DNA from 3 places in the Mesorhizobium sp. M1078 genome. Region 2 is predicted to be linked to each of the others. Evidence: predicted binding sites of a transcription regulator. Region 2 holds the regulator's gene; each other region holds the start of a gene.

Region 1 (3,230 bases), on a different contig from region 2:
GCCGGCGTGCCAAGGGATGCGGAGATTTTGAAATAGGTGCCTTCACGGCATCGCTGATCGCCGACAAACGTTTAGAGGCGGACGCGCCGGGCGCGTCCGCCTTTCCGTAAACGGCTACTTCTTGGCGAGGCCCGGAAGCGTGACCTGATAGACCAGGAACATGGTGTCGACATCGGCGCCGTCGTCGGCCTTGTAGGGCGCGCCGACCTGAAAACCGTCCTGGGTGAGAAAGTCGTTATCGTTGCCGACGAACAGGAAATAGTCGTCGGGCAGCGCCGGATCGAGCAGGCTGACCACAGACATTGCTTCCCACTTCTCCGAGAGATTGTTCTTGTCGTTCGGCTTGCCGTCATGCAGGCCGAAACGGCCGAGTTCCTTGTTGTCGTTGATGTCAATGAACGGCGTCAGCTTGGCCGGGGTCACCGAGGGGTCGAGCACGCCCTTGGGCGCCAGCGGCTTGTCGGCGGCATCGAAGGCGCCGCCGGCAATGTCGGTGGCGCCAGAGACGTCGACGACGAAAATCTGGCGCAGCAGCGAAGTATGGCCCTTCACCCCCTGGCCGTTTCCGCTGTCGCGCGCCAGCATCAGGAAGGTCTTGTCGGACAGCGCCACGATTTCGCTCTGCGCGGCGACCTTGGTCTTGTCCTTGGCGTCCTTGAACACCGGCAGCGGCACGGCATATTCATGCACCAGCTTGAGATGGGCCGGGTCGGAGGCGTCGTAGACCAGCGCGCGGGTGTTCTGGCGCGTCGCGGGCGAATCGCCGCCATCCTGGCGGGGCGCCGACTGCAGCACAGTGATCAGCGACTTGCCGTCCGGCGTCAGCGCCATGCCTTCGAGGCCTTGATTGTTCTGGCGGCCGGTTTCGGGATCCTTCGGATCGGGTTCGGCTGCACCGGGGCCCGGATTGTCGGAGGCGAAGTTCGGCGCGCCCTTGCGCATCGGCACCAAAGCGGCGGGCGGCTGCGTTGCCGACAACAGATGGCCGTCGGCCGAGAAGCGGTAGATGTTGGGGCCGTATTCGTCAGAGATGAACATGGTGCCGTCGGGCAGCCGCGCGATCGCCTCATTGTCGAGCGCCAGCTTGCCATTGGCCTCGGGCAGGATCGGCAGGTCGCCATTGGCCGCGCGCACGCCGTTGAGCGGATCGAGGCCGGTGGCGTCAGCGCCCTTGTCGTCGGTGAGGAGCAGGGAATCGGCAAGCGTCGCCTTGACGCCTGTCTGTTCCTGGCCGGAGGTGGGCGTGGCGCCCAGTGCGGTCGGCGTGAATTCGATATGAATAGTGTTGAGGCGCGGCCGGTAATCGGTGGTGCCGACGACATTGTAGCCACGGTCCGGCAGCAACCAGAGCGAGCCCTTGTAGCCGTCCGCGCCACGGGTCCAGCTTGCGGCGTCGATGGACATGCCGGAGCCGGAGCCGAAGGTCTCGCCGAACTTGTCCTTCTGATCGGCCGGGATGCGGCCGACGCCGACCAGGCCCTTGTTGACGAAGCCGCCAACGGTGGCGGTGCTGTCGGCAAGGGCAGGGGTCAGGGCGGTAAACAGCGCCAGCGCGGCGCCGAGCGACACGGTTCGGTGCGAGATTTTCATGGAGATCCTCTTTGTGACGGAACGGGCCGGAACGGCCGGATGACGAAGCCGCCGCAATCGACGATGCCGCGCCCACCGATGAGCGGTCTAGGACGCGAAGATGATAGTTGCGTGACAGACCGTGTCGCACGCGCTCCGGAACCATTTTCCAGCCTGATCCGTTGCACGCGAGCCCAAGCGTCGCCTGCGATGGCCGGTCGAGCCCCGGGCCCAGGAGGGATAAATGGGTTTCGATCAGTATCACGAGCCACCGGAAGAACTGACGCAGGAGGTGCGGACCTTTGCCCGCATGATCACCTCGTTGATCGAAGAGGCCGAGGCGATCAGCTGGTACGAACAGCGCATGTCGGTCGAGAAAGACCCTCAGGCCAAGGCGATCATGAAGAACGCGCAAGGCGAGGAGTTCAAGCATTTCGGCATGGATCTGGAATTCCTGCTGCGCCAGAAGAAAGACTGGCGCACGGAACTGAAGGAAATCCTGTTCACCACCGGCGACATCGTTAAGGCCGGCGAGCGGGGCGAGAAGAAGGTGGATTGAGGCCCGCCGGCCTTCCTCCGCGGCGGATCAATCGCTGTCGCGCGCGATCAGTTCCAGCGGCCAGACTTCGCGGATGATGCGCGGACCTTCCGGGCCGGCAAAGGCGGGAAGCGAGGCCAGCAGCATTTCGGCCAGCCGCCGGCCCATCGGCTCCAGCGACGGACGGAAGGCGGTCAGCGCCGGCGAGAAATAACGGCAGAGCGGCGTGTCGACGATGACGATCACCGCGATGTCGTGGCCGGGCCTGATGCCCATCTCGGCCAGTGCCTTGCAGCCGCCGAGCGCCATTGCGTCATTGTTGAAGATGATGGCTGTGGGCCGGTCCTTGGAGAGCATCACGCGCGGCGTCACCTGGTAGCCTCCGGCCTCGTTGATGAAGCCGTCGGCGATCAGGCCGGGGTCGACTTCGATGCCATGCCGCCCCAGCGCCTTGCGGTAGCCGTCGAGGAACAGGTAGCCGAAGTTGAGATCCAGCGAAGGGCGGATGGCGGCAATGCGGCGGTGGCCGCGCGCGACCAGCCGGTCGACGGCTTCATCACCCGCCCTCTCGAAATCGATATCGAGCGAAGGATAGGTGTCGTCGCCGGATTGACTTCGGCCAAGCGTGGCGAAGGGAAAGCCAGCCTTGCTGAGATAGTCGATCCGATCGTCTTCCCGCCGTGTATTGGCCAACACGACCGCGTCGGCTCGGCGCGTCTCAACCACGCGGCGCAGCCTCTCCTGCTGATATTGGCCGGGCTCGCCCATGACGACCATCAGATCCAGGTCATCCTCGGCCAGTCGGCCCTGCAGACCGATCAGGAACGGGATGAAGAACGGTTCGCCATATTGCTGGTCGCCCGGATGCGGCTGCAGCATGAAGGCGATCGAATGGGTGGTGCCTTGCCGCAGACTGCGGCCGGACTGGTTGGGCGAATAGTTCAATTGCTTGGCGGCGGCGAGCACGCGCTGGCGGGTGTCGGCATTGACGTCGGCGCGGCCGTTCAGCGCCCGCGACACGGTGCCGATCGAAATGTTCAGGTGACGCGCAAGGTCATGGATGCTGGACGCCAAGGACAGTTCTCCCCCTGTCTTGGCTAGCACCGGCTGCCGCCCAGGCCAA
Region 2 (3,230 bases):
CCTCGATCGCCGTTTTCATCGCCGCCTCGTCGATCTTCCAGCGCTCTTCCTGGAAGTTCGACCACGACACGCCGATGACCTTGTCCTTCGCCTGCGCGACCGAGACCAGCGCCAGCGACATGGCGACGCCCGCCAGCATGGCGGCTGCAAATCTGTTCATTATAACCCTCCCTGCGCCGCGCACGGCGCGACAAAACCGGCCCGAAGGCCTGCACACAGAGGCTCCATTTTTTCGAGCCTCGAAAAAACACTGGTTCAATGATAAAGCGCTGTCAACATGGTTTCTGATGGCCTTGCCGAATTTTTTCGAGCTCCGCAATAAACAATGACAGGGCTGCCGGCGTCTGCCAATATTTGGCTGGTGCCGTCGAACGCCTTCACTATCATGAGGCGCGAGGAGGCCGGGAGGAAACAAATGTCGGTTGGAATCCGCCACGACGATCTGCGCCGTCGCAACCGCGCGATGGTGATTTCGGCCGTGCGCCGGGCCGGCCAGCCGTCGCGGACCGAGATTGCGGCGACCACCGGCCTCAGCCATTCGACCATATCGGCAATCTCGTCTGATCTGATTCAAGAAGGCATCCTGATTGAAGGCAAGCCTGGCGAGACCGGCTCGCTGAAACGCGGCCGGCCGCAGGTCGGCCTTGGCCTCAATCCGGAAGCGGCGGCGGTGATGACCGTGGTGCTGTCGCTGAACTTCCTCTCCGTCACCGTCATCGACTATGCCGGCCAGGTGGTCGCGGAAGAACAGCGCCGGCTCGACACGCTGACCATGCCGCGCGACGAACTGATCGGCGAATGCGTAGCAATCGTCCGGCGGCGTCTCGAGGACCCGGACCTGGACGTCCAGAGCATCGCCCGCATTGCCATGGGCATCCAGGGCATCACCGATTCGCAGGCGCGGGCCATGCTGTGGTCGCCAATCACGCCACTGACCGACATTGCCTTCGCCGACATGTTGGAAGCGGAATTCGGCATTCCGGCCACCATGGAGAACGACTGCAATATGATGGCGGTGGCGCTGCAATGGCGCCAGCCCGAGCGCTACCGCGACAATTTTATCGCCATCCTCTTGTCGCACGGCATCGGCATGGGACTGGTGCTGAAAGGCGAACTTTTCACCGGCACCCATTCCTCGGGCGGCGAGTTCGGCCACATGATCCACCGTCCGGGCGGCGCGCTCTGCCGCTGCGGGCGGCGCGGCTGCGTCGAGGCCTATGCCGGAAACTACGCCATCTGGCGCAGCGCCAAAATGATGGGCGAGGATGCCGAGCCGGTCGATATCGGCGACGCTGATATGCGCGCACTCGCCGCGCGCGCCCGCGAAACCGACGGCCCGGAGCGCGAAGCCTATCGCAAGGCCGGCGAGGCGCTCGGCTTCGGCCTCGGCAGCCTGTTTGCGCTGATCGATCCGGCACCCGTCGCCATGGTAGGCGTCAGCGCCGCCGCCTTCGACTTGATCGAACCGGCATTGCGCGAAGCGATCGCCCAGACCGCCGGCGGCCAGCACTCGAAATCGATCTCCTTCGACACCGAGCCCAACGAGCTGCCGCTGATCCGCGAAGGCTGTGCCATGCGCGCGCTCGGCTTCGTCGATCAGGAGATTTTCGCGCCGGGCATTCAGGCCAAATCCGGCAAGCATGTCGTCTGAATGGCCGGCAACGGCGCGACGCGCAGCATCCTAGTCTTCCCTGATCGCGTAGCCGGCGCCGCGAATGGTACGGATGACATCCGGCATGCGGCCGTTGTTGACCGCTTTGCGTAAGCGCCCGACATGGACGTCGACGGTTCGCTCGTCGATATAGATCGTCTCGCCCCAGACATTGTCGAGCAGTTGGCTGCGCGAGAACACGCGGCCGGGATGGCGCATCATGAATTCGAGCAGCCGGAACTCGGTCGGTCCGAGCCTGATCTCGCTCTTCTTGCGGTAGACACGGTGCGACTCGCGGTCGAGCACGATGTCGCCGACCTTGAGCACGCTGGACAGCACTTCCGGCTTGGCCCGGCGCAGCAGCGCCCTCACGCGCGCCATGAACTCCGGCGTCGAGAATGGCTTGACCAGATAGTCGTCGGCGCCGGTGGACAGGCCGCGCACGCGATCGCTTTCCTCACCGCGCGCGGTCAGCATGATGATCGGCAGCCGCTCGGTTTCGGGCCGCACTCTAAGGCGCCGGCAGAGCTCGATGCCGGAAACAGCGGGCACCATCCAGTCGAGCACCAGGAGATCGGGCACGTTTTCCTGCAGGCGGATCTCGGCCTCGTCGCCGCGTGTCACCACCTCGACGTGATAGCCTTCGGATTCGAGGTTGTAGCGGAGGAGCACGCCTAGCGGCTCCTCGTCCTCCACGACCATGATGCGTGGCGCGATCATCGGCAGTTCACCCTCATCAGGCCGGCATGGCCATCGCCGTCTCGTCCTGCTTCGGACGATTGGCGGGCAGTTGCTGGCCGGTCAGCACATAATACGCATTTTCGGCGATGTTGGTGACATGATCGCCGATGCGCTCAAGATTCTTGGCGCAGAACAAGAGATGCGTGCAGGCGGTGATGTTGCGAGGGTCTTCCATCATGTAGGTCAAGAGCTCACGAAACACAGACGTGTATTTGACGTCGATGCGCTCGTCGTCATTCCTGAGTTTTGCAAGCGCTGCCGCATCGGTGGCGGCATATTCCTCGACGACGCCTTGCACCTGGATCAGCACCAGCTGCGCCATGGCGTCGATGGAGTGCGAGAGGTCGCGCGGCGTGACGCTCAAGCCCACGGTGCCGACGCGTTTGGCGATGTTCTTGGCGAGGTCGCCGATGCGCTCGAGGTCGCCCGCCATGCGGATCGAGCCGACCACGGCACGCAGATCGTTGGCCATCGGCTGACGCTTGGCGATCAGCGTGATGGCGCGGTCGTCCAGTTCGCGCTGGCGCGCATCCATGATGGCGTCGTCGGAAACGACACGCTGTGCCAGCGCATTGTCCGAATTGAGCAGCGCCCTGGTCGAGCCGCTGACCATCGAGCCTGCCAGATCGCCCATGTCGCGGATCAGCTTGCTGATCTGCCCGAGCTCTTCATCGAAGGAGGCGACGGTATGTTCACCCATGATCTTGGTCCTCGTGCCTGAAAATTCACCCGCCGGACGGCTCAGCCGAAGCGGCCGGTAATGTAGTCCTGGGTGCGCTTGTCGTCGGGGTTGGTGAACATCTTGTCGGTGGCGCCCTCCTCGACGAGATAGCCGAGA
Region 3 (3,230 bases), on a different contig from region 2:
ATTCGCCCTCGCCGGCCGGCTCGATCTTGAGCGATTTCACTCCCGATATAAAATCCTTCGCTTTGGGGCCGGTCTCGAACACGACGCTGGTGCCGGGCAGCGGCGTGAACGACCAATTGTCGTCGGCCGAGGGATTGATCGTGCCTTCGCTGACGACGTAGCGCACGATCACGTCGCGGTTGGTGTCCGGCGCCTCGTAGATGATCTTCGAGGCATTGATGTCGGGGAAATTGCCGCCACCGCCGGCGCGGTAATTGTTGGTGGCGACGACGAATTTCGCTGCCGGATCAATAGGCTTGCCGTCGAAGCTGAGGCCGATGATGCGGTTCGAGCCGGCATTGGCGACGCCACCCTTGGCATCGTATTTCGGCAGCTGCGACAGGTCTATTCCGTAGCTGACGCCATCGATCACATCGAAATTGTAGGACGGGAATTCGGTGTCGATGAGCGCCTGGTCGGCCTTGCCCGGCTCGATCTTCCGGAAAATGCCGGCCGACATTTCCAGCCATTCCTTCACTTGCGCGCCGGTGATTTCGACGGCGCGCACCGTGTTCGGATAGAGATAGAGGTCGGCGACGTTCTTGATGGCGATGTCGCCCACCGGCACGTCGGTATAGTAGTCGGCGCCGTTGCGCCCGCCGGCCTTGAAGGGTGCTGCCGCCGACAGCAGCGGCACATCCTTCCACTGCGTGCTCTTCAATATGTCCTTGAGATACCAGCTCTGCGCCTGGTTGACGATCTGCACCGACGGATCGTCGGCGACCAGCGCGAAATAGGAATAGAGCGGCGCCGAGGTCTTGCCGACCGGTCGGCGGACATAGGCAAGTGTCGCCTCATGGTCCGGCTTCAGCGCATCGACGACGCGCTGGTCGTCCGCCACCGTCGGCTTGTTTGCCTTGTCGACGCGCTGGTAGATCGGCCTTGCCTCCGATGTGGCCGAGGCTACGCGCCATTTCGATCCGTCCCGTTCCAGAAGCAGATCGATCAGACCCATATGCGAGCCCCAGAAACCGCCCATCACGGCGGGCTTGCCCTGCAGCGTGCCTTTCTCGGTGTCGACGCCTTCGAGCGCCTGAAAATCCTTCTTGCCGGGGAAGACGAGATGCTGATGGCCGGTGAACACCGCATCGATGCCTTCGACGCGGGCGACGAAGAAGGAGGCGTTCTCCATGCCGTCGCCCTGCTTGATATCGATGCCGGAATGCGAGAGCGCGATGACGATGTCGGCGCCCTCCTCCTTGATCTGCGGCACCCATGCCCTGGCCGCCTCGACGATGTCGCGCGTCCTGACATTGCCTTCCAGGTTCTTCAGGTCCCAGACCATGATCTGCGGCGGCACGAAGCCGATGATGCCGATCTTGATCGGCTGCTCGGCGCCCGACCCGTCCTTGATCTTCTTGTCGAGGATGACATAGGGCTTGAGGTAGAGCTTGTCGTCGCGCGGTTTGGCGGCAAGCTCGGTGCCGCGGATCAGATTGGCGCAGACGAAGGGGAAATTGGCCCCGGCCAGCACCTTGTCGAGGAACGACAAGCCGTAGTTGAACTCGTGATTGCCGAGCGTCGAGCATTCATAGCCCAGCAGGTTCATGCCCTTCATGATCGGATGCAGATCGCCTTCCTTGAGGCCCTTCTCATAGGCGATGTAATCGCCCATCGGATTGCCCTGCAAAAGATCGCCATTGTCGATCAGCATCGCATTGGTGGCTTCCTTGCGCACCGCCGCGATCAGTGAGGCCGTCCGCGACAGGCCCATCGTGTCGTTGGCTTTGTCTGCGTAGTAGTCGTAAGGCAGCACATTCACATGGATGTCGGTGGTCTCCATGATCCTCAGATGCGCCTGATTGGCCTGCGCTCGGGCGGAAAACGGATGCAGCATGATCAGCGCCCCGCTGGCGGCCGCACCGGCAAGAAAACTACGGCGGGAGACGGGGTAATTGAGATGCGGCATTGGTTTTCCTTCCCAGCGACGTGACAAGATCCCAGCCCCGGGCGGAAGCTTCGCGCCGAAAACCGGCCATGTCCATCGGGAAGTCAGTCGATCAGCAAAAGGTGACGGCTGGATGAATATCCTTGGCCGCGGTTGAGAACCTCAGCCCTTGTTATCATCGCCCTGGGTGATCAGCCGCGCGCTGCGCTGGCCGGTGAAATAGATCCATAGCCAGCTAAGCGACACCGAGAGCCGGTTGCGAAAACCGATCAGGAAGTAGATATGCGCCACGCCCCACAGCCACCAGGCAAGCCATCCCGTCAGCTTGATCGAGCCGAAATCGATCGCGGCTGCCCACTTGCCGATCGTCGCCAGGTCGCCGGCATGTTTGTAGCGGAAAGGGCGCGGCGCGCTATCGCCAGCCAGCCGCGCCTTGATCGTCGCCGCAACATGCTTGCCTTCTTGCTTGGCCGACGGCGCCACGCCGGGGACCGGCTTGCCATCCGGCCGCAACACATGCGCGGTGTCGCCGATGACGAAGATCTCCGGACTGTTCGGCACGGTCAGATCGGGCTCGACCATTACCCTGCCCGCCCGGTCCACCGGCGCGCCCAGCCACTCTCCCGCGGGCGAAGCCGCTACGCCGGCGGCCCACAGGATGGTTCGCGCCGGCAGATGCGTCTCGCCAAAGACGACGCCTTCGGCATCGAGGCGCGTGACGGCGCGGCCAAGCTCGACCGTGACGCCCCGCCGCTCCAGCGCCTTGCGCGCATAGTCGGACAGCTTTGGCGCGAAATTGGCTAGGATCCTGTCTCCGGCCTCCACCAGCACCACACGCGCCTCACGCGTGTCGATGTTGCGGAATTCGCCGCGCAGCGTTTCATGCGCGAGTTCGACAATGGTGCCGGCAAGCTCCACGCCGGTCGGGCCGCCGCCGACGATGACCAGTGTCAGCAGTGCCTGGCGCTTGGCCGGATCGGTCTCGCGCTCGGCCTGCTCGAAGGCGAGCAGGATGCGCCGGCGAATGGTGGTTGCGTCTTCAAGCGTCTTCAGCCCGGGCGCGAAAGGCTCCCATTCGTCGTGGCCGAAATAAGCATGACGCGCGCCGGTGGCGAGCACCAGCGTGTCGCAGGGAACAGAACTGCCGTCCTCAAGCAGCACGCGTTTGCCTGGACGGTCGACGCCGGTGACGTTGCCGAGCAGGGTCGTCACGTCCTCGCGCTTGCGCAGCAGATGACGGATCGGCCAGGCGACTTCCGAGGTCGCCAGCGAGGTGGTCGCCACCTGGTAGAGCAGCGGCTGG

The links. The regulator PhoB, encoded in region 2, activates phosphate uptake and scavenging genes when phosphate is short. The targets are predictions, from matches to a motif close to TGTCATNNANCTGTCAT.
Region 1: a site for PhoB is predicted at 1,691-1,707, ahead of NKH38_RS20580 (esterase-like activity of phytase family protein). Genes of this name have one in related genera too.
Region 3: a site for PhoB is predicted at 2,050-2,066, ahead of NKH38_RS18620 (bifunctional 2',3'-cyclic-nucleotide 2'-phosphodiesterase/3'-nucleotidase). Genes of this name have one in related genera too.

Annotation. Positions count from the first base shown of each region.
Region 1 is NZ_JAMYMP010000016.1:7,538-10,767, reverse strand. It holds gene NKH38_RS20585 (L,D-transpeptidase) at 1-36, shown strand, start outside; gene NKH38_RS20580 (esterase-like activity of phytase family protein) at 115-1,590, opposite strand; gene NKH38_RS20575 (ferritin family protein) at 1,814-2,128, shown strand; gene NKH38_RS20570 (LacI family DNA-binding transcriptional regulator) at 2,156-3,181, opposite strand.
Region 2 is NZ_JAMYMP010000014.1:92,477-95,706, reverse strand. It holds gene xylF (D-xylose ABC transporter substrate-binding protein) at 1-160, opposite strand, end outside; gene NKH38_RS19430 (ROK family protein) at 416-1,651, shown strand; gene phoB (phosphate regulon transcriptional regulator PhoB) at 1,682-2,371, opposite strand; gene phoU (phosphate signaling complex protein PhoU) at 2,388-3,092, opposite strand; gene pstB (phosphate ABC transporter ATP-binding protein PstB) at 3,134-3,230, opposite strand, start outside.
Region 3 is NZ_JAMYMP010000013.1:133,115-136,344, forward strand. It holds gene NKH38_RS18620 (bifunctional 2',3'-cyclic-nucleotide 2'-phosphodiesterase/3'-nucleotidase) at 1-1,948, opposite strand, end outside; gene NKH38_RS18625 (NAD(P)/FAD-dependent oxidoreductase) at 2,090-3,230, opposite strand, start outside.